Regions from separate parts of the Pararhizobium sp. O133 genome, predicted to be linked through region 1. Evidence: predicted binding sites of a transcription regulator. Region 1 holds the regulator's gene; the other holds the start of a gene.

The links. The regulator HrcA, encoded in region 1, represses chaperone genes, less so after heat shock. The targets are predictions, from matches to a motif close to GTTAGCACTCNCNNNNNGNGAGTGCTAAC.
Positions count from the first base shown of each region.
Region 2: the regulator HrcA is predicted to act here: its motif matches at 9,202-9,230, upstream of groES (co-chaperone GroES).

Region 1 is NZ_CP196426.1:4,536,831-4,547,312, forward strand. Features, by position in the region: gene ACST81_RS22035 (SDR family NAD(P)-dependent oxidoreductase) at 1-553, shown strand, start outside; gene ACST81_RS22040 (D-arabinono-1,4-lactone oxidase) at 582-1,817, shown strand; gene ACST81_RS22045 (acetolactate synthase large subunit) at 1,915-3,468, shown strand; gene grpE (nucleotide exchange factor GrpE) at 3,847-4,470, opposite strand; gene hrcA (heat-inducible transcriptional repressor HrcA) at 4,584-5,642, opposite strand; gene rph (ribonuclease PH) at 5,852-6,571, shown strand; gene ACST81_RS22065 (VOC family protein) at 7,033-7,449, shown strand; gene rdgB (RdgB/HAM1 family non-canonical purine NTP pyrophosphatase) at 7,461-8,105, shown strand; gene hemW (radical SAM family heme chaperone HemW) at 8,422-9,597, shown strand; gene ACST81_RS22080 (MarR family winged helix-turn-helix transcriptional regulator) at 9,903-10,388, opposite strand; gene ACST81_RS22085 (EamA family transporter) at 10,472-10,482, shown strand, end outside.
Region 2 is NZ_CP196426.1:3,983,921-3,994,402, forward strand. Features, by position in the region: gene ACST81_RS19275 (nucleoside deaminase) at 27-488, shown strand; gene ACST81_RS19280 (GNAT family N-acetyltransferase) at 498-974, opposite strand; gene ACST81_RS19285 (hypothetical protein) at 981-1,598, opposite strand; gene ileS (isoleucine--tRNA ligase) at 1,734-4,706, opposite strand; gene ACST81_RS19295 (DUF1902 domain-containing protein) at 5,050-5,217, shown strand; gene ACST81_RS19300 (BrnA antitoxin family protein) at 5,439-5,678, opposite strand; gene ACST81_RS19305 (bifunctional riboflavin kinase/FAD synthetase) at 5,729-6,709, opposite strand; gene ACST81_RS19310 (TIGR01459 family HAD-type hydrolase) at 6,771-7,619, opposite strand; gene chrA (chromate efflux transporter) at 7,743-9,113, opposite strand; gene groES (co-chaperone GroES) at 9,289-9,585, shown strand; gene groL (chaperonin GroEL) at 9,651-10,482, shown strand, end outside.

The sequences.
Region 1 (10,482 bases):
GAGCGCCGTCAAGGCGGTCGAGGATGCTTTCGGGCCGATCCGCGTTCTCTTCAACCATGCCGGCATCCTGGCGGTCGGTCCCTTCCTCGAAACGGAAGAGGACGAGTGGGACCGGCTGATGGCCGTCAATGTCCGCTCGATGTTCCTGATGACCAAGGCCGTTCTGCCCGGCATGCTGGCCGCCGGCGGCGGCAGCATCGTCTCGACGTCCTCGATCTCCGCCGTTGCGGCAACACCGATGGAGGTGCTCTACGACACGACCAAGGGCGCCTGCCACATGTTCGCCCGCGCCATCGCCGTCGAGTTCCGCGATCGCGGCATCCGCTCAAACGCCGTCTGCCCCGGCTTCATCGCCACCGATCACGGTAAACGCGAGCTTGTAGGCCTGACGAAATACGGCGTCGACGTCTCCGACGCCGCTATTGCTGCCAGCCAAGGCCGGATGTGCGAGCCGATGGAAGTGGCGCAGGCCGCGCTGTTCCTTGCCAGCGACGAGTCGAGCTTCGTCAACGGCACGCATCTGTTTGTCGACAATTGCTTTACGGCGGTGTGAGCGAAAACCGAAAGAGTGAGGGAAGAGCATGATGCAAGCAGGCGGTCATTGGCGGAACTGGGTCGGTAATCAATCGTGCATCGTGCGGCACAGAGGCGCGCCGACGAGCGAGGCGGCGCTGGCGGAAATGGTGCGGGAGGCGACATCGAACGGTCTCAACGTGCGCTGCGCCGGTTCCGGTCATTCGTTCACGCCAGTGGCGCTGACCAGCGGCCTGCATCTCACCCTTTCAGGCCTGCAGGGCATCACGAATATCGACACGGCGCGCAAGCGGGTCTCCGTCCATGCCGGCACGACGATCAACACGCTCGGCAAGGCGCTGAAGCGCAGCGGGCTATCGATGATCAACCAGGGTGATATCGACAGCCAGGCGCTGGCCGGCGCGCTCACCACCGGCACCCACGGTACGGGCCTAAAGCTCGGCAACATGGCCTCCCAGATTGTCGGCATGCGACTGGTGCAGCCGGATGGCAGCATCCTGGCCATCGACGACAGCGAGCCGGACATGCTCAACGCCGCCCGCGTCTCGATCGGCATGCTCGGCGTCATCTCCGAAATCACCCTGCAGGTGATGGACAGCTACAATCTGCATGAGAAGCTGTGGCGCTGCACCTTCGACGAATGCATGGAGCAACACGACGACCTCGCCGCCAATAACCGGCATTTCGGCTTCTTCTGGTGCCCGGTGCCGGAAAGCCGCCATTGCTACTGCCTGCCGGACACATCCTCGGTCTCGACCACGACCAGCCTGTCGGATGTCTGCGAAATGAAGACGATCGACTTCACCGACACGGCGCCGATGGAGCAGGGTTTCGAGAAGATCGCCTATTCCTCGGAAATCTACCCGATCGAATATGTGCCGAACTTCCACGAACTGGAATATGCCGTGCCGGTCCAATACGGCAAGCAGGCCTGCACGGAAGTCAGGAAGCTGATGCTGGAGAAGCACCCGACCTGCATCTATCCGATCGAATACCGCTTCACCGCCGGCGATGGTGGCTGGATCAGCCCGTTCTTCGAGCAGGATTCGATCACGCTCTCGGTTTCCGGCCAACCGGGCACGGATTACTGGAATTATCTCAAAGACGTCGACGACATCCTGCGCCAGTTCGGCTCACGTCCGCATTGGGGCAAACTGCATTTCATGGGCGCCGAGGATGTCGATGCGCTCTACCCCCGCGCCGGCGACTTCAAGGCCCTGCGCGACAGGCTCGATCCGGAAGGCCGGTTCCTGAACGATCATCTGAAGCAGTTGTTTGGCTGATATCGCGCAGCCTGGTAGCAGCAACATTCGAGGCGCCGGCTGGCGTCCTGAATGTTCGGCAGGCGTTGCGCGAAGTGAAAAAATTGGGAGGCTCGCAATGAACGGCGCTGATATTCTCTGCGATGTGCTTTTGGCCAATGACGTCAATGTCTGCTTCGCCAATCCCGGCACGTCGGAGATGCATTTCGTCACGGCGCTCGATCGCCGCCAGGAAATGCGCTGCGTGCTGGGACTGTTCGAAGGTGTCGTGACCGGCGCGGCCGATGGTTATGCTCGGATGACCGGACGGCCGGCAGCAACCCTGCTCCATACGGGACCGGGCCTGGCAAACGGGCTCGCCAACATTCACAATGCCCGACGCGCCCGTATTCCGATGATCAATGTCGTCGGCGACCATGCCTCCTACCACCTTCCGCTCGACGCACCGCTGACGACCGATATCGAGAGCCTGGCCGCGCCGATGTCCGACTGGGTACGGCGGATCGCGGGGCCGGATGATGTCGCGGCAGCGACGAAGGCCGCCGTTCACGCCTCGCTATCACCGCCCGGCATTGCCACCCTCATTCTGCCCGCCGACGCGGCATGGAGCACGGCAGAGCCGCCGGTTTCGCTCACGATCGAACACCCCCAACCCGGCACTGCCGGCCCCGAAGCCATACGCTCCGCCGCCGAAGCGATCCGTAAAGCGCGAGGCCGCGCCGGAATGATCGTCCGGGGAGCGGCGGCAATGGCCGATGCGTTGGAGATTGCCGGTCAGATCTCGGCCGCGTTCGATGTGCGCCTGTTCAGCGAGGTGCAGGTGGCGCACATGCAGCGCGGACGCGGACGCGTCGCGCCCACCCGCGTCCCCTACCCGGTCGATGCCGCACTGGAGACACTGGCCGAGATCGACGTGCTGATCCTCGTCGGCGCGTCCGAGCCCGTCGCCTTCTTCGCCTATCCCAGCAAGCCGGGGCGCCTCGTTCGCGAAGAGTGCCAGGTTCTGACGCTCGCTGCCCATGGCGACGATCTGAAGCGGGCACTGGAAGAGCTGCGGGATGAACTGGGGATCAAAAGCACTCAAGCTTTGCTGCGCACAACCAGCATTCCCGATGAGGGAAAACCTTCGGGGCCGCTGACGGAGGACGCGGTGGCGGTGATGGTGGCGCAAAAGCTGCCCGACAACGCCATCGTCTGCGATGAAGCCATCACCTCGGCCCGGCGGTTCTTTGCGCTGTCCGAACACGCGGCCCCGCACGATTTCCTGATGATCACCGGCGGCGCGATCGGCATGGGCATCCCCGTGACCATCGGTGCTGCGATTGCCCGCCCGGATCGGAAGGTCGTGAACCTGCAGGCCGATGGCAGCGGCATGTATACGGTCCAAGGCCTCTGGACCCAAGCCCGCGAAAACCTCGACATCGTCACCATCATCTTCGCCAACCGCACCTACGCAGTGCTGCATGGCGAAATGCGCAATGTGGGCGTTCAGACCATCGGCGAAAACGCCCGGCGCATGCTCAACCTCGACAATCCCTCGCTCGACTGGGTTTTGATGGCCAAGGGAATGGGCGTTGAGGCGGCGCGGGCTGATACATGCGAGACGTTCGGCAGGCTTCTCAACCACGCTCTGTCGCGTCCGGGGCCGTTTTTGATCGAGGCGGTTATTTGAGAGCCGATGGTCGCGACCCGGAATCCCACATCTGATTGTCGGGGAGTGACTTGCTCCGTCGTCCCCTCTCCCCGCAAGCGGGGAGAGGGTTAGGGTCAGGGGCAAAAACCCAAACAAAAAGAGGGGCACGAAGCCCTCATCCGCCCTGCGGGCACCTTCCCCGCCTGCGGCAGGGCTATCGCATATGGAAAAAGACCCCCTCTGGCCTGTCGGCCATCTCCCCCACAAGGGGGAGAGACCCAGCCGCCGGCCTTCGTTTCCGATGACAGACGGGGCGGCGGGTTAAGCCCCTCCCCCTTGTGGGGAGGGGTTGGGGAGGGGACTTTTCCATATGCGATTGCCCTGCCGCCTGCGGGGAGAAGGACAATCCAGTAAAAATCAAACCGCCGGCGTTTCTTCCGTGGCGGCAACAGCCTTCGGGCCGCCCTTGGCGACGCCGACCATGGCGGGGCGGAGAACGCGCTCGCCGATCGTGTAGCCGGCCTGGACGACCTGGACGACGGTGTTGTTCGGCACTTCCGTGTTCGGAACCTCGAACATGGCCTGATGGAAGTTCGGGTCGAATTTCTGGCCGACGGGATCCAGCTTCTTGATACCATGACGCTCGAGCATCGTCAGCATCGAGCGTTCCGTCATCTCCACGCCTTCGACCAGCGCATTGAAACCGGTGTCACCAGCCCCGCGGGCTTCCGCCGGAATGGCTTCCAGCGCGCGGCGCAGGTTGTCGGACACGGCCAGCATGTCGCGGGCAAAGCCGGCGGTCGAATAGGACTTGGCGTCTTTCACGTCGCGCTCGGTGCGGCGGCGCAGATTGTCCATCTCGGCGGCGAGCCTCAGGTAGCGATCGCGGAAATCGGCGGCTTCAGCCTTGGCGAGTTCCAGCGGATCGGGTTCGGCAACGGGCGCGTCGACCTGTTCCGCGGCAGCTTCGGCATAGCTTGCGGCAGCAGCGTCGGCCGCATTTGCTTCAGCAGCACCGTGTTTGTTCGTATCGTCGGTCATGACGGTCTCCGGAATGTCAAACTGTTAGGATTTGGTGTCGATATCGAGCTTTGAAGCCGAAAAATCAAGGGTGCAATCGAAAGTGGCCGGAAAAACCGGCCTTTCGCATGACCCTACCGCGACAGGCGCGACATCAGTTGCGCCGTATAATCCACCATCGGAACGATGCGGGAATAGTTGAGCCGCGTCGGGCCGATGACGCCGACGGCGCCGACGATCTTGTCGTCGCTGTCCTTATAGGGCGCGACGATCAGCGACGAGCCCGACAGGGAGAACAGCTTGTTTTCCGAGCCGATGAAGATCCGCACGCCCGGCCCGCTTTCGGCAAGGTTGAGGATCTCGATCAGGCTATCCTTCTTTTCCAGATCGTCGAACAGCATGCGCAGCCGGTCGACATCCTCGGCGCCGGCCAAGCCCTCCAGCAGATTGGCGCGGCCGCGCACGATCAGTTGCGTCGGCTTGTCGTCCACCTCGCTGCCCGACCAGATGGCCAGCCCGCGCTCGACCAGATCCTGGCTCAGCGTGTCGAGTTCACGCCGCACGGTTTCCTTGACCTTTTCCAGCTGGCCGCGAACCTCGGGCAGCGTCTGGCCGGCGAGATGGGCATTGAGGAAATTGGCGGCCTCGGTCAACTGCGAGCTGGTGACCCCGGTCGGCAGCTCGATGATGCGGTTTTCCACCTGGTCGTGCTCGCCGACCAGCACGGCCAGCGCCTTGGTCGGCGCCAAGCGAACAAACTCGACATGGCGCAGCACCGGATCGTTCTTCGCCGTGATGACCAGCCCTGCCCCGCGCGACATGCCCGACAGCATCTGGCTGGCATCATTGAGCAGCGTCTCGACCGGCTGGTCGCGATCGGCGCGGCGCACATGCCGGTCGATCGAGGCGCGGTCTTCCGGCGACAGGTCGCCCACCTGCATGAAGGCATCGACGAAGAAGCGCAGGCCGACCTGCGTCGGCAGTCGGCCGGCGCTGATATGCGGCGAATAGATCAGGCCGAGGTCTTCAAGGTCGCTCATCACATTGCGCACGGACGCCGGCGACAAAGACATCGGCAGGATGCGCGAAAGGTTGCGGGATCCAAGCGGCTCGCCGCTTTCGAGATAGCTTTCCACGATGCGGCGGAAGATTTCGCCCGAGCGCTCGTCGAGCGCCGAAAGCCTTTCGTGCATCGCAGTTTTGTCCAGCACCATTTCGAACGCGAAAACCCATGTTGTTGAAGTCTCTTGGAATATAGTGATCCCTGCCCGGATAGCAAAAGGGAAAATGGCTGCACAGCCTGCCTTATCGGCTTTTGCCGCCCGATCACTCTTTTGGAGCAAATGATTTCCCTTCCACGCAAGTTGGGATAGAAGGCTGACAAACATCACAGGAGTTCATGATGCGGCCTTCCGGCAGAAAAACCGACCAGATGCGCAAGGTTTCCTTCGAGCGCAATGTTTCCAAGCACGCGGAGGGTTCCTGCCTCGTCAAGTTCGGCGACACCCATGTGCTGGTGACGGCGAGCCTGGAAGACAAGACGCCGCCATGGCTGCGCAACAGCGGCAAGGGCTGGGTCACCGCCGAATATGGCATGCTGCCGCGCGCCACCGGCGAGCGCATGAAGCGCGAGGCGGCATCCGGCAAGCAGAGCGGCCGCACCCAGGAAATCCAGAGGCTGATCGGGCGATCGCTCCGTGCTGTCGTCGATCTGCAGGCGCTCGGCGAACGCCAGATCTCGATCGACTGCGACGTCATCCAGGCGGATGGCGGCACGCGTACGGCGTCGATCACCGGCGCCTGGATTGCCTTGCACGACTGCCTGAAATGGATGGAAGCCCGCAACATGATCAAGGTCGAAAAGGTCCTGAAGGACAATATCGCCGCCATCTCCTGCGGCATCTTCGCCAACCAGCCGGTCATCGACCTCGATTATCTCGAGGATTCCGCAGCCGAGACCGACGCCAATTTCGTCATCACCGGATCGGGCGGCATCGTCGAGATCCAGGGCACGGCGGAGGGCAAGCCGTTCTCGGAAGAGGAGTTCAGCACCCTGCTCGGTCTTGCGAAGAACGGCATTGCGGAACTGGTGGAAATGCAGAAGCAGACGGTGGCTGGATAACGGAATAGCCATGGCGAGCGCCCTCACAGCTTTGCCCATCATCCTAGCCCACTCCCCGCAGGCAGCAGGGCTATCGCATATGGAAAAGTCCCCTCCCCAACCCCTCCCCACAAGGGGGAGGGGCTTAATCCGCCGCCCGGCCCATCGTTTGAAACGAGGGGCAGCAGCTGGGCCTCTCCCCCCTTGTGGGGGAGATGGCCGACAGGCCAGAGGGGGTCTTTTTCCACACGCGATTGCCACACCACAAGCGAGGCGAGGGGACGATGGAGTTGGCGGTTGGCTTCCTCTTCTCCCCAGCGGGGAGAAGGTGGCCGCAGGCCGGATGAGGGGGGCCGAAGGCCACCTTGCGAATTTGACGCCTGGCTCCGGCTACGCCGAAGCCCCCCTCATCGCCTCGCTATCGCTCGGCACTTCTCCCCGATGGGGAGAAGAGAAACCCAGCCATTCGGGAGGCCCGCGCCATGGCTGACGCCCTCGAAGGCATCCTCGAAACCGCGCTCTACGCCGACGATCTCGATGCCGCCGAACATTTCTACGGCACCGTTCTCGGCCTGCAAAAGATTACCCGCGCCGGCAATCGTCATGTGTTCTTTCGCTGCGGTCAGGGCGTTCTGCTGATCTTCAACTCGGAAGAGACCATCAAGCCGCCGCATGAGGGTGCGCTGCCCGTGCCGCCCCACGGCACGAAGGGAAACGGGCATGCATGCTTCCGGGTGGCGGCTGACAAGCTCGACAGCTGGATCGAAAAGTTGACATCCGCCGGCATCCCGATCGAAGTGGATATTCGCTGGCCGACGGGCGCCCGATCCTTCTATTTCCGCGATCCCGCCGGCAACAGCCTGGAATGCGCCGAACCCGGCCTCTGGGCCATCGATTGAGAGAGACACGCATGCGCAAGCTCGAAGACAAGACCATCATCGTCGCCAGCCATAATGCCGGCAAGATCCGTGAAATCCGCGACCTGATCGGCCCGCTCGGCTTTCAGGCCAAATCCGCGGCCGATCTCGCTTTCGAAGAGCCGGACGAAACCGGCACGACCTTCGAGGAAAACGCCACGATCAAGGCCCTGGCTTCGGCCAGAGCATCCGGTCTTCCCGCCCTGTCGGACGATTCCGGCCTCGTCGTCGATGCGCTGAACGGCGATCCCGGCGTCTACACCGCCAACTGGGCGGAGACCGCCGACGGCACACGCGACTTTGCCATGGCGATGGAAAAGGTCGAGACAGCCATCCAGGAAGCCGGCGCCACCGCCTTCGACCGGCGCACCGGCCGCTTCGTCTCGGTCCTCTGCCTCGCCTGGCCGGATGGCCATGTTGAACTCTTTCGGGGCGAAGTCGAGGGCCATATCGTCTGGCCGCCGCGCGGAACCCAGGGCTTCGGCTACGACCCGGTCTTCCAGCCGCTCGGCTACGACGTCACCTTCGGCGAAATGAACGCCGAGGAAAAGCACGGCTGGAAACCCGGCGACGAAAAGGCGCTGTCGCACCGGGCGCGGGCGTTCAAGATTTTTGCGGAGACGTGTTTGAGTGCTTGAACATTGGGGCCAATCCCTCTTCTCCCCAGCGGGGAGAAGTGCCGAGTTAAACGAGGCGATGAGGGGGCGACGGCGCGAGCCGGCGCGTACGGCATAGTCGAAGCGTGGCCTTCGGCCCCCTCATCCGGCCTTCGGCCACCTTCTCCCCGCTGGGGAGAAGAGAATGCCGACAGAGGGGGTTAACCAGCCCCGATTTCAAATCGTAGAGAGGCCCAGGCAAGCCGCATCTAACATAGGATAGCCTTTCACGTCCTTAATCTCTAAATAGCATTCAACACGACCCCGCGCCACGCGCGCCTGAAAGACCAAAGACCAAATGGCCAGCCTCTCCTCGATCAGCGACAGCAAGGACCCCGGTTTCGGAGTCTATGTCCACTGGCCCTTCTGCGCCGCCAAGTGTCCCTATTGTGACTTCAACAGCCATGTCCGCCACCAGCCTGTCGACCAGCCGCGTTTTGTCAGCGCCTTCCTGACCGAGATGGCCGCGATGCGGCATATGTCGGGGCCACGCACCGTCACCAGCATCTTCATGGGCGGCGGCACGCCCTCGCTGATGAACCCGGCGACGGTCGAGGCGATCCTGGATGGCATCGCCAATCTCTGGCATGTGCCCGACGGTATCGAGATCACCATGGAGGCCAATCCCTCCAGTGTAGAGGCCACACGCTTCCGGGGCTACAGGTCTGCCGGCGTCAACCGCGTCTCGCTCGGCGTGCAGGCCTTGAACGACCGGGATCTCAAATTCCTCGGCCGGCTGCACAATGTCGAGGATGCGCTGAAGGCGATCGGCCTGGCCCGCGACATCTTCCCGCGCATGTCCTTCGACCTCATCTACGCCCGTCCGAACCAGACGGTGGAAGACTGGGAGCAAGAGCTGAAACAGGCCGTCTCCTATGCCGTCGATCACCTGTCGCTCTACCAGTTGACGATCGAGGAAGGCACGCCCTTCTACGGACTGCACAAGGCCGGCAAGCTGATCGTGCCGGATGGCGAGCATTCGGCCGTGCTCTATGAGGCAACACAGGAAATCACGGAAGGCTTCGGCATGCCCGCCTATGAGGTCTCCAACCATGCTGCCCCCGGTGCCGAGAGCCGACACAACCTCACCTACTGGCGTTACGGCGACTATGCCGGCATCGGCCCCGGCGCCCACGGCCGCATCACGCGCGGCCGCGACAAGATCGCCACCGCCACCGAGCGCAAGCCGGAGGCCTGGCTGCAACTGGTCGAGGAACATGGCCACGGCATGGTCGATCAGGAGGTGCTGGGTTATGACGAACAGGCCGACGAACTCTTGCTGATGGGCCTGCGGCTCAAGGAAGGCATCGATCTCGTCCGCTGGCAGGACCTGTCCGGCCGCGAACCGGACCCGGAACGCGAGCAGTTCCTGATCGAACACGGCTTCATCGAACGCCTCGGCAATTCCCGCCTCCGCTGCACGCCAGCCGGCATGTTGATCCTGGATTCGGTTGTGGCGGATTTGGCTTGCTGAGGCAGCAGCCGCATAGTGCCTCATGCTTGCTGACAAAGTCATCTTTCGGCGACGTTGGAAATCATTTGGGACGTGCCGAGCTACCATCCCGTCCGTCATCTCTGTGCTTGTCACAGAGATCCAGCCATCCCAAGTCCTTGGGATGGAAGAGTCCTTTGACCCGACAGACGTCGGGTCGCTGGATCCCCGCCACAAGGGCGAGGAAGACGGAGAATGGGTCGTATAAAGGGAACGATACTCTAAACAATCGGCTTGAGAGTTTGTCAGCAGTCTGAGCCGCATTGCGGCTTGGCGTGCTGCCCGCCCTACTCGAACGTCGCCAGGTATTTCTTCACGATCGCATCGAGCGCCGTCCGCTCGTCGGGATCGAGCAGTTCCGTCAGCCGGTGTTGGTTGGCGACATGGGCGGTGACGGCGCGTTCCACCAATTCCAGACCTTCCGGTTTCAGCGCGATCAGCACGCTGCGGCGGTCTTCAGGATGGGTGAGGCGCTCGACGAGGCCCGCCTTTTCCAGCTGGTCGATCCGGTTCGTCATCGTGCCGGAGGTGATCATCATCGTCGCCAGCAGGTCGCCGGGCGAAAGCCGGTAGGGTTTGCCGGAGCGACGCAAGGTCGCCAGGACGTCGAAGCTGGCGGAGGTCAGTCCGAGCGACAGGAAGGTCTTTTCCACCTCTCGGCCGAGATAGGTCGTCAGCCGTGCCATCCGGCCGAGCAGGCCCATCGGCTCTACATCAAGGTCGGGACGTTCGCGGCGCCACTGTGTCAGAATTCTGTCGACATGATCATCCATGCATTCCGTGGTAGGTAGAATTCATCTTGACGTCAAGACAAGTGGAGTTATGCTCCTTTTATCTTGAAATCGAGATACTTCATATGAAGATAAG
Region 2 (10,482 bases), 550 kb from region 1:
AAGAGAAATTATCACGGGTCTCGACGATGGGCGAAACTGCGGCTGAAAGCGGCCGGTTCATGGATTTGGCGCTCGACGAGGCGAGAGCCGCGGCAAAACGCGGTGAAGTTCCCGTCGGCGCCGTTCTCGTCCTCAATGGCGAGGTATTGGCGCGCGCCGGCAATCGCACCCGCGAATTCAACGACATCACCGCCCATGCGGAGATCGAGGTCATCCGGCAGGCGGCAAAGACCATCGGAGCGGAACGGCTGAACGGCGCCGATCTCTATGTCACGCTCGAGCCCTGCACCATGTGTGCCGCTGCCATTTCCTTCGCCCGCCTGCGCCGGGTCTACTACGGCGCCGAGGATTCGAAGGGCGGCGGCATCGACAACGGCGTGCGTTTCTTCAACCAGCCGACCTGCCACCATGCGCCTGACGTCTATTCCGGCCTGTCCGAGACGGCCGCTGCCGAAATTCTACGGGACTTCTTTACCGCGAGACGCTGACAGCGCGATTCAACCGGCCGCAAAGGCCTCGAGAGCAGGACCGGCGAGACGATAGCGCGTCCATTCGCTCAAGGGTTCCGCACCGATCGCCTCATAGGCCTTGATCGCCGGCTCGTTCCAGTCGAGTACGCTCCACTCGAAGCGGCCACAGCCTCTTTCCACCGCGATCCGCGCCAGGTGCCGCAGCATCGAGCGACCGGCGCCCGTGCCGCGCTGGTCGGGCGTGACATAGAGATCTTCGAGATAAAGCCCGTTGCGGGCGAGCCAGGTGGAATAGCTGTAGAACCAGACGGCGAAACCGACGGGCACCCCATCACGCTCGCAGATCGCAGCCTTCGACACGGAATCCGGACCGAACAGCGAATCCGTTACGGACTGGACGGTTGCCTCGACCTCGTGTTCGGCTTTTTCATAAGTGGCAAGTTCGGTGATGAAACGCAGGATCGTGCCTGCGTCATCCGGGGTGGCGTCGCGAATGGTGAACATCGGCGATCAGAAAATCTGGTACCACTTCTTGCCGCTGCCCTTGATCGCGGCTTCCTTCTTGCGGCGGCGTTCCTTGACCTGCTCGGGCTCGCCGAGATCGGCCGTCGCCTCTTCCGGCAGCTTGCGATATTCCAGCGGCGGGTCGCTCAGGAAGCGGCGCTTGTCGGCATAGGCGCCCATCTGAATCTTGCGGGCCTCGCGATAGGCCTGCGTCTGTTCGTTCTTGGTCAGCGCGCGGCCATTGGCATTGGCCTTGGCGAGCGGCGAGACATAGCTCGGATTGTCGGCATTGGCGTCGGCCTCCTCACGCAGACGCTGGCGCGTGTCCTCGGGAGATTCGATCCACTGCGGATTGTCCTTGGTGGCGAGGTTGGTCTGCGGCTGAACCAGCGCTGTCTTTTCGTCTTCCGGCGGCAGGACGAGACCGGGGCGCGGCTGGTACTTGAGGTTCTTGGGCTGTTCAGCCTGAAGGCTGACCGCGCTGCCGAGACCTTCGACCAACTGCTCGCCGGCGGTCTTGTCCGTACCGTAGGTCGGGCCGCCCATGCAGCCAGTCAGAACAAGACTGCCAGCCACGATGCCGAATAGGCCGGCATACAGTCGAAACTCTCGCGTCATTCCCATGAAAACCCTTCCAGCGGTGCCGGCACGATCGATAGTGAGCGTCATCGCTGCGCCCATGACGTATAAATCCGCCAAATTTCAGGCAGGTTTTACCGGATGAGCCGCGAAAGCGCAATTCACCCGGTAAACAATCCCTTAAGAAGCGTAGCCGAGTTCCCGAAGTGCTGCCGCATCACGCGCCGATACATCCGGGAAAGCAGCATCCGAGCCGACATCGGCGGTGATCCGCCAAGACCGGGCGCATTTTGTGCCTTTTGCCAGCTTCGGATACACCCCAACACCCGCCACATCACCGAGCATGAAGCTGTCTGCCGGCGGCATAGCTTTCTCAATCGTGATGTCAGATGTAATGCAGATTTCTGCTAGATCCTGACCTTCCAGCGCGGAAGCAAGATCGTCACCGAGAATGAACACGATCGGTGCGGCTTCCAGCGAGGAGCCGATCCGCTTGTCCTTGCGCTCGACTTCCAGCGCACCGGTGACGACCGAGCGTACCTTGCGGATCTTCGTCCACTTCTCATTCAGCGCCGCATTTTCCCACTCGGCCGGAACCTGCGGGAACTGCTCGAGATGCACCGAGACCGCCGACGGATCGCGCGACAGCCATGCCTCTTCGGTGGTAAACGGCAGCATCGGCGCAAGCCACAGGACCATGCAATCGAAGATCTTGCGGATCACGTGCAGGGCCGAACGGCGGCGCAGGCTCGACGGCGCGTCGCAATAGAGTGAGTCCTTGCGGATGTCGAAATAGAAGGCCGACAGTTCGATATTGGCGAAGTCGATCAGGGCGCGGGCGATCTTCTTGAACTCGAACGCGTCATAACCTTCGCGAACGAGCTGATCGAGCTCGAACAGGCGGTGCAGCATCAGCTTTTCGAGTTCCGGCAGCTCACTATAAGCGATCTCCTCGCCCTTGTCGTGCGCCAGCGTGCCGAGCATCCAGCGGATGGTGTTGCGCAGCTTGCGATAGGCATCGACATTGGTCTGGATGATCGTCTTGCCCAGGCGCTGGTCTTCCCAATAGTCCGTGGTCATGACCCAGAGGCGCAGGATATCGGCGCCGGCATCCTTCATCACGTCCTGCGGGGACACGACATTGCCTGTTGATTTCGACATCTTCTGGCCCTTCTCATCCATGGTGAAGCCATGGGTGACGACCGTGTCATAGGGAGCGCGGCCACGGGTGGCAGCCGATTCGAGCAGCGAGGAATGGAACCAGCCGCGATGCTGGTCGGAACCTTCCAGATAGACGTCGGCCGGCCATTTCAGGTCGGGGCGGTCTTCCAGCGTGAACGTGTGGGTCGAGCCACTGTCGAACCAGACATCGAGGATGTCCATGACCTGGGTCCACTTGGCATGGTCGTGGCCATCGCCGAGGAAACGATCCTTGGCGCCTTCCGCGAACCAGGCATCCGCACCTTCGGCGTCGAAGGCTTCGAGGATGCGCTTGTTGACCTCTCCGTCCTGCAGGACATTGCCTTCTTCGTCGGCGAAGACGCAGATCGGCACGCCCCATGCTCTTTGGCGGGAAAGCACCCAGTCCGGACGCTGCTCGATCATCGCACGCAGACGGTTCTGGCCGGCGGCGGGTACGAAACGGGTGTCGTCGATGGCGCCAAGCGCACGCGTGCGCAGCGTCGTGCCGTCCTTGAGGTCCTTGTCCATATAGACGAACCATTGCGGCGTGTTGCGGAAGATGATCGGCTTCTTGGAGCGCCAGGAATGCGGATACTGATGCTTCAGGCGGCCACGGGCAAACAGCGCGTTGCGCTCGATCAGCGCCTTGATGACGCGGTCGTTGGCATCGCCCTTCTTGCCTGCGTCATCCATGACACGCGCGCCCTCGAAACCGGGAGCGTCGGCGGTGTAGGTGCCGCTGTCATCGACCGGGAACGGGATGCGGGTGTCGATGCCGCGCGCTTCGAGTTCCTTGACGGACGACATCCAGGCTTCGAAGTCTTCGCGGCCGTGCGACGGGGCGGTGTGGACGAAACCGGTACCGGCATCGTCGGTGACGTGATCGCCGGCGAGCAACGGAACGGTGAAGTCGTAGCCGCCACCGAGGCCCCTGAGAGGGTGGGCACAGGTGATGGAAGCCATCTCGTCAGCCGACAGGCCACGCAGACGATTGAAGGTGAGCTTGGCCTTGGCAGCGGATTCCTCTGCAAGAGCATCGGCAAAGATCAGCTTTTCACCCGGGCGCGGGCCGAAGTCGTTTTCGGCGGCCGTGACCTCGTAGAGTCCATAGGCAACCTTCGGAGAATAGGCGATCGCGCGGTTGCCGGGGATGGTCCACGGGGTGGTTGTCCAGATGACGACGTAAGCCCCGCCGATATCATTTTCATATTCGGTGATGGTCGATACATATTCGGGATCGTCAATCGCCGTGAACGCATCGATGTCTTTATATTCTCGGCTAACCGGGAACTTCACCCAGATCGTGTCGCTCTCATAGTCGTGATATTCGACCTCGGCTTCCGCCAGCGCGGTGCGCTCGACAACCGACCACATGATCGGCTTCGAACCGCGATAGAGCTGGCCGCTCATGGCGATCTTCAGGAGTTCGCCGGCGATGCGGCTTTCGGCGTGGAAATTCATCGTCAGGTACGGATTGTCGAAATCACCGACGATGCCGAGGCGCTGGAACTCGTCGCCCTGCACCTTGATCCATTTTTCGGCGTAAGCGCGGCATTCCTTGCGGAACTCGATCATCGCGGCCGGTTGCTTCAGGTCAGGCTTGGGCTTGCCCTTGGAGCGGTAGTTTTCTTCCTCGATCTTCCATTCGATCGGCAGGCCGTGGCAGTCCCAGCCCGGAACGTAGTTGGAGTCAAATCCGCGCATCTGGAACGAGCGAGTGATGACGTCCTTCAGGATCTTGTTCAGCGCGTGGCCGATATGGATATTGCCGTTGGCATAGGGCGGGCCGTCGTGGAGGACGAACTTTTCGCGGCCGGCGGCCGACGCGCGAAGCTTCTTGTAGAGGTCCATCTTCTGCCAGCGGGCCACCGTTTCCGGCTCCTTCTGCGGCAGGCCGGCGCGCATCGGAAATTCGGTTTCGGGCAGGTAGAGCGTCTTGGAATAGTCGAGTTTTTCGGCTGTATCGGTCATGGTTTTTGCAATCACTGTTGAGCGCGTGTCGCCGCGCATGCGAACGGGATATCTTCAAGGGGATAACGGTGACGCTCCGGAGGAACGCCGAAAACCCGGACCTTCCGGCGGCTATCAGAGCGCTGGGAAGGCCGGGCCAATAATTCGCAGATCACGGTTCAATCGACGATATCGGGTCATGGTGGCCGGTTGTTTAAGCGGTTTTCGGCCGAAAAGGAAGATGAAAACGCCAAAGTTTCGAACAAGGATGGGGCTATGACCAGCGGATGGAACTGTTGGTTCTTCCTGTGATAACATTGCGTGGATCGTTTCCGAACAGAACGATCTGTTGCGGGAGCATGATATGGTCAAACGGACATTTTTTGTGAAAGCGCTCTGGGATGCGGACGCCAAGGTCTTTTACTCGGAAAGCGACATCGAAGGCTTGCATATCGAAGCCGACACGGTCGAGCAGTTCGAGGACGTGATGTTCGATACGGCGATCGACCTGATCGTCGCAAATCATCTCTGATCGTGCATTTCGAACACAAATATTGGAACGTTTGCGAGCCTTAGTTGAAGGCAGGAAAGTATCTCCCTCTTCTCCCCGGCGGGGAGAAGTGCCGAGCACGGCGAGGCGATGAGGGGGTGCCGGCGGAGCGGCACCCAGCGGCATAGTTTGAAGGTGGCCTTCGGCCTCCTCATCCGGCCTTTCAGGCCACCTTCTCCCCGCTGGGGAGAAGAGAAAGCCAATCAATCCTTCGGATTTGCCACCACGAACGAACGCAGCGCGTCGTTGATGCGATCCTGCCAGCCCGGGCCGTCATCCTGGAAATAGTGCAGCACGGAACTGTCGAGTTTCAGGGAGACCAGTTCCTTGGTTTCCGGCAAAGCGCGCTTTTCGACGGCGGGCGCAGGGGCTTTCTTGGCCGGTTTGAACAGGGCTTCTGCGGCGTCCATGGCGCTGACGGGGCGGCGGGGCGTGGTGGCCATGATGTGATCCTCGATTAAGTGCGGCCAGCGTCGTGCCGGGCCTATCAGTTTCAGAATGCAATCTTGCGGTCGATCTGGCTCAGCGCTTGCACACCCGACAGAAGCGCGCGGGCCTCGGCATCATCCTGCTTCATCTGCACCACCAGCGGCTCGAGGCCATCGAATTTCAGCTCGTCACGCAGATGGCCGAAGAAGGAGACCGAGCAGACCTGGCCATAGAGATCGCCGGAGAAATCGAAGACAAAAGTCTCCAGCAGCGCGGTGCCGTTGCTGTCCACGGTCGGTCGCTTGCCGAAGCTGGCGACACCGTCGTGGACGATACCATCGGCGCAACGGAAGCGGACGGCGTAAATGCCGTTGCGCAGCTCGACTTCCGGCGGCAGTTGCATGTTGGCCGTGGGATAGCCGAGCGTGCGGCCAAGTTGCTTGCCGCCGATCACCTCGGCTTCCACCGTATAGCGATAGCCGAGCAATCCGGCGGCCTGCGCCACGTCGCCTTCGCCGAGCAGGCCGCGGATATGGCTGGACGAGATGACCGAAGCGTTCTCGTCACGGAAGGCATCGACCAGCGTCACGCCGAAACCGTTCTCGCCGCCGGCCGCCATCAGGAAGGCCGGGCCGCCTTCCCTGCCCTTGCCGAAATGAAAATCGAAGCCGGTGACGACATGGCTGGCATGCAGCCAGTCCATCAGCACGGACCGGATGAAATCGGAAGCGGACAGCTCGGAGAAGGTACGATCGAACGGATATTCGATGACGGCGGAAAAGCCCATGCCTTCCAGGATGCGGGCCTTAAGCGGCGCGGGTGTCAGCCGAAACACCGGGCGGTCGGGACGGAAGACACTGCGCGGATGCGGCTCGAACGTCAGGACGAGCGCCGGAACGCCCCGCGCGCTTGCTTCTTCGAGAGCCCGGTTCAGGACCGACTGATGGCCGCGATGGACGCCGTCGAAATTGCCGATGGCGATAACGCCGCCGCGCAACGCTTCAGGCAGGGGTTCGCGGGTCTCGTTGCGATGGAAAACCGTCATATCCGTCACGCCAGTCATCTGTTCCGCAGTCCGATCGGCCGGTGCTAAAGCGCCGCCGCCATTAAGCCAGCCTCGGCATCCACCACTTCGGCGTGGCGCCTTCGCTTTTCAGGAAGCCCGTCAGCTTTGCCTCGTCAGTCTTTTCCGCCGTCATATATTCGGCTGCATGAATTCCGGCGCTGATATAGAGGACATCGAGGCCGAAATCCTGCGCGCCCTTCACGTCCGTCGGCATGCCGTCGCCGACCGCGATCACCCGCGCCAGATCGAAGCCGCCGCGTGCCGCCTTGGCCTCGGACAGCGAGGCACGGTAGATCGGCACATAGGGCTTCCCGGAAATACGAGTTTCCCCGCCCATTTGCTCATAAACCTTGGCAATGGCGCCGGCGCAAGGGATCAGCCGATGGCCGCGCTCGACGACGAGGTCCGGGTTGGCGCAGATCAGCGGCACCTTGCGCTTGACCATGCCCGAAAGTGTCGCGCGGTAATCCTCGGCCGTTTCCGTCTCGTCGTCGAAGAAGCCGGCGCAGACGATAATCTCGGCATCTTCCGAGGATACCATGCTGACGCCCAGCCCCTCGATCAGCGGCAGGTCGCGTTCGGCACCGATGAAATAGATCTTCTTCGGGCCGGCGGTGATCAGCGCCCGGGTCACGTCGCCGGAGGTGACAATGCGGTCATAGGCGCTGTCGGGCACGCCGAGCCCGCGAATCTGGACGATGACGCCTGGATGCGGGCGTGGCGAATTGGTGATGAGGACGACGGTCAGGCCCTTGGCGCGCGCTTCGGTCAGCGCCTCGCAGGCCTCCTTGAAGGCCGCGACGCCATTGTGCAGCACGCCCCAGACGTCGCACAGAACGACGTCGTAGCGGCTGGCGATGTCGCGAAAACTGTTGATCCGAACGGCCATGCTGGTTTCCCGCAGAAAAAATTGGTCGGGGTGACATCGCAGGCAGGCGGCCAAAACACAAGACTGGATGCCGAAAATGGCGGCGGAATCCCAAGGATTCGGGCATCCGGCGCGTCTCGGATGCTAAAAATTGCCGATCAGCCAGCCCGCGACGGCGCAGATGGAAAGTGTCGTCACCATCCCGCGTTTGAGACCAAAGAGCAGAACGACCGCCAAAAGCGTCAGCAGGAATGCCGGCCACTGAAAGCTCTGCCAGACGGGAAGCGGCAAGGAGAGCGGCCCCGCCGCATAGCGCGTGACCTCGGCGAAGAGCACATGCAGGCCGAACCAGACGGCGAGATTGAGGATGACGCCGGTGACCGCCGCCGAAATGGCTGAGAGCGCGCCCGACAGCGCCCTGTTGTTGCGCAGCGTCTCGACATAGGGCGCACCGAGGAAGATCCACAGGAAGCAGGGCACGAAGGTCACCCAGGTCGCAAGCGTGGCCCCGAGCACACCGGCCGACAGCGGATCGAGCCCAAGCGGCGTGCGGAAGGCGGCCATGAAGCCGACGAAGGACAGCACCAGAACCAGCGGCCCCGGTGTCGTCTCGGCCAGTGCAAGACCATCGAGCATCTCGCCGGGTTTCAGCCAGTGATAGGTCTCGACCGCCTGCTGCGCGACATAGGCCAGCACAGCATAGGCGCCGCCGAAGGTCACCACCGCCATTTTCGAGAAGAACAGGCCGATGGCGAGATACACATTGTCGAAGCCGATCACACTGGCGATCAGAATGAAAGGCGCGATCCACAGCGCCAGCCAGAGACAGAGAACCCGCACTGTCCGCCCCCAACTTGCGGCGTGATCCGGGAAGCCGGCGTCGATGACCGAGGGCCTGTCGGCCATCGCCCGTTTTGCGGCCGCAGTCAAGGCGTTTTCACCCGTTTCCGGCTGCATCCGGGTGGCGATATAACCGGCGATGCCCGCAGCGAGCACGACCAGCGGAAACGGCAAGTCGAACAGGAAGAGTGCCGCAAACGCGAGCGAGGCGACGATCAGCGAAAACCGCGTCTTCAGCGCCCGCCGGCCCACCCGGATGACCGCTTCGACGACGATCGCCAGCACCGCGGCCTTCAATCCGAAAAACAGGCTGGAAAGCCAGTCCGTCTGGTGAAACAGCGCATAGGCCGACGACAGGCCGAGGATGACGAGGAAGCCCGGCAAGATGAACAGCAGACCGGCGACGATGCCGCCGCGCGTGCCATGCAGCAGCCAGCCGATATAGGTAGCGAGTTGCTGCGCCTCCGGTCCCGGCAGCAGCATGCAGAAATTCAGCGCGTGCAGAAACCGGCTTTCGGAAATCCACCGGCGCTCTTCCACCAGTTCCTTGTGCATGAGGGCGATCTGCCCGGCCGGGCCGCCGAAACTCAGGAGACCGATCTTCGCCCAGACTTTCGTTGCCTCGGAGAAAGATGGATGGGGCGGTGTCACATTCAGGTCGTGTTGTTGGGTCAAGAGCATGCCGATCAGATAACCATGATCGATGAAATATTTTCGACAGGCCGTCCTTGACTCAATCCTTGGCCATCCTTATCTCCAAGCCGCTGGCACTCACTCAACAGGAGTGCTAACATCCATCAATCGGATCGCAAAGACGATCCGTGAAGTCATTTGATCGAGGGATTAGACAATGACAAGCACCAATTTCCGTCCTCTGCATGACCGCGTCGTTGTACGCCGTGTCGAGTCCGAAGCCAAGACCAAGGGCGGCATCATCATTCCGGATACCGCCAAGGAAAAGCCGCAGGAAGGCGAAATCGTCGCCGTCGGCACCGGCACCCGTGACGACAAGGGCTCGCTCATCGCGCTCGACGTCAAGGCTGGCGATCGCGTTCTGTTCGGCAAGTGGTCGGGCACCGAAGTCAAGCTCAACGGCGAAGACCTTCTGATCATGAAGGAAGCCGACATCATGGGCATTATCGGCTGATCTGAGCCGGTCTTCACTTTCCTCATTCCAAAAACCAATTGGGCTCAAGCCCGGGAGTTTTTATCATGGCAGCCAAAGAAATTAAGTTCGGCCGCACCGCACGCGAAAAGATGCTGCGCGGCGTCGACATCCTCGCAGACGCAGTGAAGGTCACGCTCGGCCCGAAGGGTCGTAACGTCATCATCGACAAGTCCTTCGGCGCACCGCGCATCACCAAGGACGGCGTTTCCGTCGCCAAGGAAATCGAACTGGAAGACAAGTTCGAAAACATGGGCGCGCAGATGGTCCGTGAAGTTGCTTCGAAGACCAACGACATCGCCGGCGACGGCACCACGACGGCAACCGTTCTCGCCCAGGCCATCGTTCGCGAAGGCGGCAAGGCCGTTGCCGCCGGCATGAACCCGATGGATCTGAAGCGCGGCATCGACCTCGCTGTTTCCTCCATCGTCAAGGACCTCATTGCCAAGGCAAAGAAGATCAACACTTCGGAAGAAGTGGCCCAGGTCGGCACGATCTCGGCCAACGGCGAGAAGGAAATCGGCCAGTACATCGCTGACGCGATGCAGAAGGTCGGCAATGAAGGCGTCATCACGGTTGAAGAAGCCAAGACCGCCGACACCGAACTCGAAGTCGTCGAAGGCATGCAGTTCGACCGCGGCTATCTCAGCCCTTACTTCGTGACCAACCCTGAAAAGATGGTTGCCGAACTGGAAGACGCCTACATCCTTCTCCATGAGAAGAAGCTCTCCAACCTGCAGGCCATGCTTCCGGTTCTCGAAGCCGTCGTTCAGACCGGCAAGCCGCTCCTGATCATCTCGGAAGACGTCGAAGGCGAAGCTCTTGCAACGCTCGTCGTCAACAAGCTGCGTGGCGGCCTGAAGATCGCTGCCGTCAAGG